Regions from separate parts of the Clostridium sp. AWRP genome, predicted to be linked through region 2. Evidence: riboswitches for the same ligand, from Rfam matches in the RefSeq annotation. Region 2 holds a riboswitch; the other holds the start of a gene.
The links. Region 2 has a riboswitch for magnesium ahead of DMR38_RS01375 (CBS domain-containing protein). Riboswitches for the same ligand answer to the same signal wherever they lie in the genome.

Region 1 (3,410 bases), 1.5 Mb from region 2:
AAAAGTGTTGTATGATATAGAATTTATTTTAGCTGACGCATCATTATAGAGTGATACTGCTATAGATAAATACTTAATACAAAAGAGTAATATAACTATTAGAAATACAAAAAAAACCTTGAGCAGTATATGTTTTTTTACTTTATGAATTTTTTTGCTTTTTTGCTTTTTTGGCAATTGAGTCACTTCCATTTTTAATTGTGTACTTATAATATCCCCAGTAAATTTTTTATATATACTTTAGTTTGGAACTGCAATGTATTTAAAACATCTTCTTTTTTGAACTCCTAAGCACACTAAAAATTTAAAGTCATATACTAAAAAGAAAAGAATAAAAAAGGGGACTATGCATGACATTAATTTTATCTGCATTATTGTTTAGTTTATCCTCTAATCTAGATAATGTAGTTGTAGGTATTGCTTATGGAATAAAGAAAATAAGGATAGGAGTAGTTCCTAACCTTGCAATAGCAGTTATAACTTGTACAGGAACATTTCTATCAATGTCACTTGGGGTATATATATCAAAATTTTTACCTCACTCTATAGCAAATGCATTAGGTTCTATAGCCATTGCTATATTGGGAGTATATTTTATAATTCAAAGCATAATAAAACTTATAAATAATAAAAAATCAAGTGAACTTGCTTTAAAAGATATTACTGATATGATTGAATACGCCGAAAAGTCAGATTTGGACAACTCTGGGGATATAAACATAAAAGAAGCTCTTCTTGTAGCATTTGGGTTAACCTTTAATAACTTAGGTACCGGCATAGCAGCTAGTATAACAGGAGTTAATATTAAATTTACAGTCATATTTACATTTATATTGAGTATTCTTACAATTATAATTGGTGAAGCTGTAGGCAATCACGTATTGGGTAAATTATTTGGTAAATATGCACCATTAATTTCAGGCATATTGTTAATAATACTTGGTATAATTGAATTCTTTAATTGATATTTTTTAGTTATTTTGCCAATTATTATATAAACAGAGTTCTTGACACAAAATTAGAATAATTAGGTACTGCCTTAAAATACATTTTGAGGCAGTATATTTTCTAAGTAACATATTTTTAACATTTGATTTCTTAAAAAATATTTACAACTAAGGAATATATGTATATAATAAGAAACGTATTATTACTAATTAAAAGTATAATTTAATAACATTGTTAGGTGAGATTACTGTATAAGACATACGCTACTGCCCAGAAATGTCGAGAGACACCAATGGGTGAGCAGGTACTACCGGATTAAGGTTTTACTTAATGTAGCTGACAACATTCATAAAAATATGAATGCTTATGATCTAAGCTTTACAGAGTCAAAGCTCAACGAGTGAAGATGTACTATTTTTTGTCTTGGAATTTATTAAGAATCCAATCTCTTCATTTTGTTGTGAAGAGATTTTTTTATTGTATAAATTACCAAGCTAAGGAGAGTGATGAATTTAATGGACGGTGACCCGTGTCATAAATGTAATGATATAAAATTTAGAGATTTATTGGTAAAAATATTATAGGGATGTACTTGCATTAAAAACTTTGCATTGTGCATCCTGGAAGCAAAGGAGTGTATACAATGCAATTTACAAGTGTTTATTTAAGCAGAATATTGGGTAATAAAATTTATACTAATAGTAAAGAAGTAATAGGAACTTTAAAGGATGTAGCTGTTGATGTGAATTTTCAAAATCCTAAAGTTACTATAGCTGTTGTTAAGACAAAAGAAGGAGTAAAATTTATTTATTTTGATAATATCAGTGTTTCTAAGGAAAAAGGACAGTATGTTTTAATGTGTAGTGAAGTTCAAGATAAAGATTTAGGTGACTATATGTTACTGAAAAAGTATGTTTTGGACAAACAGATTGTTGATGTTAACGGAAGAAAGGTAGTTAGAGCTAACGATGTTAGATTAGTTATAGTACCATCAGGTATGTTCATTGCAGCAGTAGATATTGGCATGGATGGGCTATTAAGAAGAATTGGAATTGCTAAACCATTAAAGAGATTAGGATTTAAAATATCAAGTAAACTAATGTTATGGGATGATATTCAAACAGCTTTTACCTCAAAAGATATTTTACTTTCTAAAAGTTATAATAAACTATCCACACTTCATCCTTCAGAACTTGCAGATGTAATTGATGAACAAATGAATATCATAGGGATTGTTAATATGAATGATATTTTCCATGAAATTACCAAATCCAATAAAATGTATAGATAATGGGGATGCTAATGATGAATGCAAAAAGAAAAACATGGATGACAAATTTATTAATATTTTTAAGTGTTTTAGGTCCTGGAATTATAACAGGTAGTGTAGATAATGATGCAGGTGGTATTACAACATATTCTGTAGCAGGTGCTACTTATGGTTACAAATTACTTTGGTCATTAATCCCATGCTTTATTGTACTTCTTGTAGTACAGGAAATGAATGCTAGAATGGGTATAGTTACAGGTAAAGGGCTAGCAGATTTGATTAGAGAAAATTTTGGCGTTAAGGTAATTTTCTTTATGTTTATTGGACTAGTAATTGCAGATATAGGAAATACAGCTACGGAGTTCGCAGGTATTGCAGGTAGTATGCAGATTTTTGGAGTAAGTAAATATATATCGGTACCACTAGCTGCTATTGCAGTATGGATTTTGGTAGTAAAAGGTACATATAAGACTACTGAAAAGTTATTTTTAGTTTTTAGCATATTTTTATTATCCTATGTTGGCTCTGCATTTTTTGCTAAACCAGACTGGAATGAAATAGGACATGCGTTAATTCATCCTGTTATTGAAACTAATTATGACTATATAAGTACAGTTATTGGCATGGTGGGAACTACTATTGCACCCTGGATGCAGTTTTATATGCAGTCAGCAGTTATAGAAAAAGGACTTAAGATGGAAGAATTTAAATACGAATTTTGGGATGTTGTTGTTGGAAGTGTTATTACAGTAGTAGTTGCTTTCTTTATAATCGTAGCTTGTGGGGCAACACTTTATAAAAGTGGAATCCAAATAAATGAGGCTAAAGATGCTGCATTAGCATTAAAGCCACTTGCTGGAGCTTTTGCTTCTCAAATTTTTGCTTTTGGATTATTTATAGCTTCTACTTTTTCGGCTACAATACTACCTTTGGCTACAGCATTTTATATTTGTGAAGCTTTTGGTTTTGAGGCTGGTATAAATAAAGAATTAAAAGAAGCACCACAATTTTTTACACTATTTACTATAATAATTATTATTGGAATTAGCATTATATTGATTCCAGGAGCACCTTTAATTCAGATAACATTATGGTCACAGGTTATAAATGGTGTGTTACTTCCTGTAGTTCTAATTTGCATGATGCTTATGGTAAATAATAAAGATATTATGGGTGAATATGTAAATGGTAG
Region 2 (3,410 bases):
CTATATCCATTTCCTCTTCGGTTAATGGAAACTGTGGTGGGTTTTGAACAATATAATGATCTCCATGTTTTTGTATTAAGGTTTTTCCCCTTAATGCGTCTTGCTCATAATATTCTAGTTTATAACTTTCAGCATAAGCACTTTTTTCTTGTGTCACTTTTTCAAAAGAAGGTACTTCCACATAGTCTTTTATGAGTTTTTTATCTTTACAAGGGTATACTGTACCTCTTACATCTGTAATTTTATGGATATCCATTCCGTATTTTAATAGATTTGCCACTTGTACTATGGTTTTTTCTCCCATGCCATATATAAGTAGATCTGCCTTTGAATCTAGAAGGATACTTCTTCTTACATTATCACTCCAGTAATCATAATGGGCAAATCTCCTTAAGCTGGCTTCTATTCCACCAATTACTATTGGAACATCCTTATAGGCTTCTCTTGCTCTGTTACAGTATACTATTACAGCCCTATCAGGTCTGTAACCAGATTTACCTCCTGGGGAGTAAAGATCATCATGCCTTTTTTTCTTTGATGCGGTGTAGTGATTAACCATAGAATCTATATTTCCGGAATTTATCAGAAAGGCCAATTTAGGTTTTCCGAGTTTTATAAAGTCATTTGTATTTTTCCAGTTAGGTTGAGCTATTATTCCTACTTTAAAACCTTCCCTTTCCAGAACTCTTGATATTATAGCTGAGCCGAAAGAAGGATGATCTACGTAAGCATCTCCTGTTATAAGGACAAAATCCAACTGATTTATATTTCTCGCGTTCATGTCGTTTTTACATATAGGTAAAAAACTAGTATTTAAATTCAATTTACATTCTCCGTTCTTATATTTCAGATTTAGTTTCACTTATTTTTAGTATAACATATTATATTATGAGATAAATATTTAGGAATATGTAGATTTTGAATGGTGATAAGGAGAAGAGGACGCACACTAAATAATATAAACATGCAAAGATAAATTATGATATTTTACATTAAAATGAGTAAAATGAAATTAAAGTATCATAACAGGTAAATATAAATAAATTTAATATTTACTAGTTGCATTATAGTGAATTTGTAATATAATTATAATATAAAAGTAAGTGTTTATGTTTAATTATGTTAGGTGAGGCTCCTATATAGACATATGCTGCTGCCCCGAAACATCGAGAGATGCCAATGGGTGAACAGGTATTACCGTAGTAAGGTTTTACTTAATGCAGCTGGATGAAAGTCTAAAGCTATATAGTGCTAAAACTCGTACGATTAAAAAAGTTTTAGTTTAAGAGCCCTATGGGCTTTTTTTAGTTGTTTTGCATATGTTTAAATTTTTTAATTTAGGTGGTGTGTTAAATGGAAAACGGACCTTATGGAGGTCGGTGCATCTTAGAAGAAAATTTAATAGAAGTAGTGCAGGGAAGTATTAGATCTAATTGGTAATGGCAATGCTATTGATAACTTTTAAAATGTTGATGTAGATTCTATAAATATTTCTCTGCATATAAGGAGGAATATTTATGAAAAAGTTATCTAGTTTCTTATTGAGTAAAGTTCTTTATAAAAAGGTTTATAATGAATTTGACGAATATGTAGGGAAACTTTGGGACGTTTATGTATCTTCTGATCATGGAATGCCAAGGGCCATAGGATATAAGATAAAAAAAGGCAAAGAAATACTTAATTGTGAGTGTAGGAACATAAACTTTTATGATGATAACGGCAAGGTTATAATTAAAGGCGAGGGTATAAGGGAAATAATACTTCAAAGTTATTCCTATCTTTTATCAAAACATCTTTTGGATAGACAGATAGTGGATATAAACGGAAAGAAACTTGTAAGAGTTAATGACCTCAGAATTGCAGAAATGGCAGGAGAATATAGGGTTGTAGCAGTAGATACAGGGGTTCTTGCTTTAGGAAGAAGGCTTGGTATAGAAAAAATCATAAAGAAGTTTTATGATTTATTTAACAAAAAGCCTGAAGATAGCCTTATAATTTGGGATAATGTAGAATCGCTAGAAATGATAAATAACAATTTAAAACTTTCCGTACCATATAAAAAGTTATCTAAGCTCCATCCTGCTGATTTAGCAGATATATTAGAAGATATGGATGTGAATTACAGAAAGAAAGTTTTTGAAAGTTTAGATGAGGATTTAGCAGCGGATACATTAGAGGAAATAGATCCAGAAGTACAGTTAGATATTCTGGAAAATTTGAGCCAGTCTAAAAGGGATGAAGTGTTATACAATATGCCCAATGATGAAATAGCAGACATTTTAGATGAAGTAGATAAGGATACTGCAGAAAAGATACTTATAAATATGGAAAAAAATGATGCGGATGAAGTAAGGTCACTTATGGAGTATAAGGAAGAAACTGTAGGAAGTATAATGAATAAGGATTTTATCTGTTTTAATATAAATATAACAGTTAAAGATACTATTGAGTTTTTAAAAGAAATTAATCCGGAAGATGAGGTATCACATTATATATATATTATAAATGATCAAAAGCAGCTTGAAGGTGTAGTGTCTTTGAAAGACTTGATATTGTCGAATTTTGAAGATACATTAAAGGCGATAATGATCAAGGATGTAGTAAGTATAAATCATAATGAAAATGTAGATGAAGCCATAGAGATGTGCTCAAAATATAATCTTATTTCATTACCTGTAATAGATGATGAAGAAAAGTTGTGTGGCATAGTTATAATGAATGACTTAGTAGAAGACATATTAATACCAAATTGGAGAAAAAGACTAAGAAAAGCAGGGTAAAAAATACTATCAATTTCACTTTAAATAAGTGGAATTGATAGTATTTTTTTTATGTATTTTTTAATTTGTTTGTGTAAAGACTACATTTAGGAGAACTAACATTAAAAGGAGATGGTCATATGGGTAAGAAAATTATGAGATTTAAAAGAGAATTAGTACTAATACTTGCTATAGTGTTTACATATGCATCAACTTCTCTATTTTTGCTCCCCTATAATAATGCAGTAAAAGCTGTGGCATACTACTATGGCTCAAGAGGAAATATGGTAATACAAATACAGCAAAAACTTAGAAGCTGGGGGTATTACAATGGCAGTGTAGATGGAATATATGGGTATCAAACTTACACCGCAGTAAAGTATTTTCAGTCAAAAAATGGACTAAAGTCTGATGGTATAGTTGGAGATGCAACTTTAGCAGCTCTTGCAATAAATACTGGGAGCAATACTGGTGGAAATAGCCAAAACGTAACATTAATAGCTAGATTGATAAATGGAGAGGCTAGAGGAGAACCTTATGAAGGACAGGTAGCAGTAGGAGCTGTAATACTAAATAGAACTAGGGATCCTAGGTTTCCATCTACTGTAGCGGGAGTTATATATCAACCAGGAGCTTTTACTGCTGTAGTAG

Region 1: another riboswitch for magnesium. It lies ahead of DMR38_RS08095 (PRC-barrel domain-containing protein); the one in region 2 lies ahead of DMR38_RS01375 (CBS domain-containing protein).

The regions. Positions count from the first base shown of each region.
Region 1 covers NZ_CP029758.2:1,744,080-1,747,489, forward strand. Annotated here, with positions in the region: gene DMR38_RS08085 (transglycosylase domain-containing protein) at 1-192, opposite strand, end outside; gene DMR38_RS08090 (manganese efflux pump) at 351-965, shown strand; M-box (ykoK) riboswitch at 1,172-1,360, shown strand; gene DMR38_RS08095 (PRC-barrel domain-containing protein) at 1,592-2,239, shown strand; gene DMR38_RS08100 (Nramp family divalent metal transporter) at 2,254-3,410, shown strand, end outside.
Region 2 covers NZ_CP029758.2:282,130-285,539, forward strand. Annotated here, with positions in the region: gene DMR38_RS01370 (YgiQ family radical SAM protein) at 1-823, opposite strand, end outside; M-box (ykoK) riboswitch at 1,112-1,278, shown strand; gene DMR38_RS01375 (CBS domain-containing protein) at 1,518-2,780, shown strand; gene sleB (spore cortex-lytic enzyme) at 2,900-3,410, shown strand, end outside.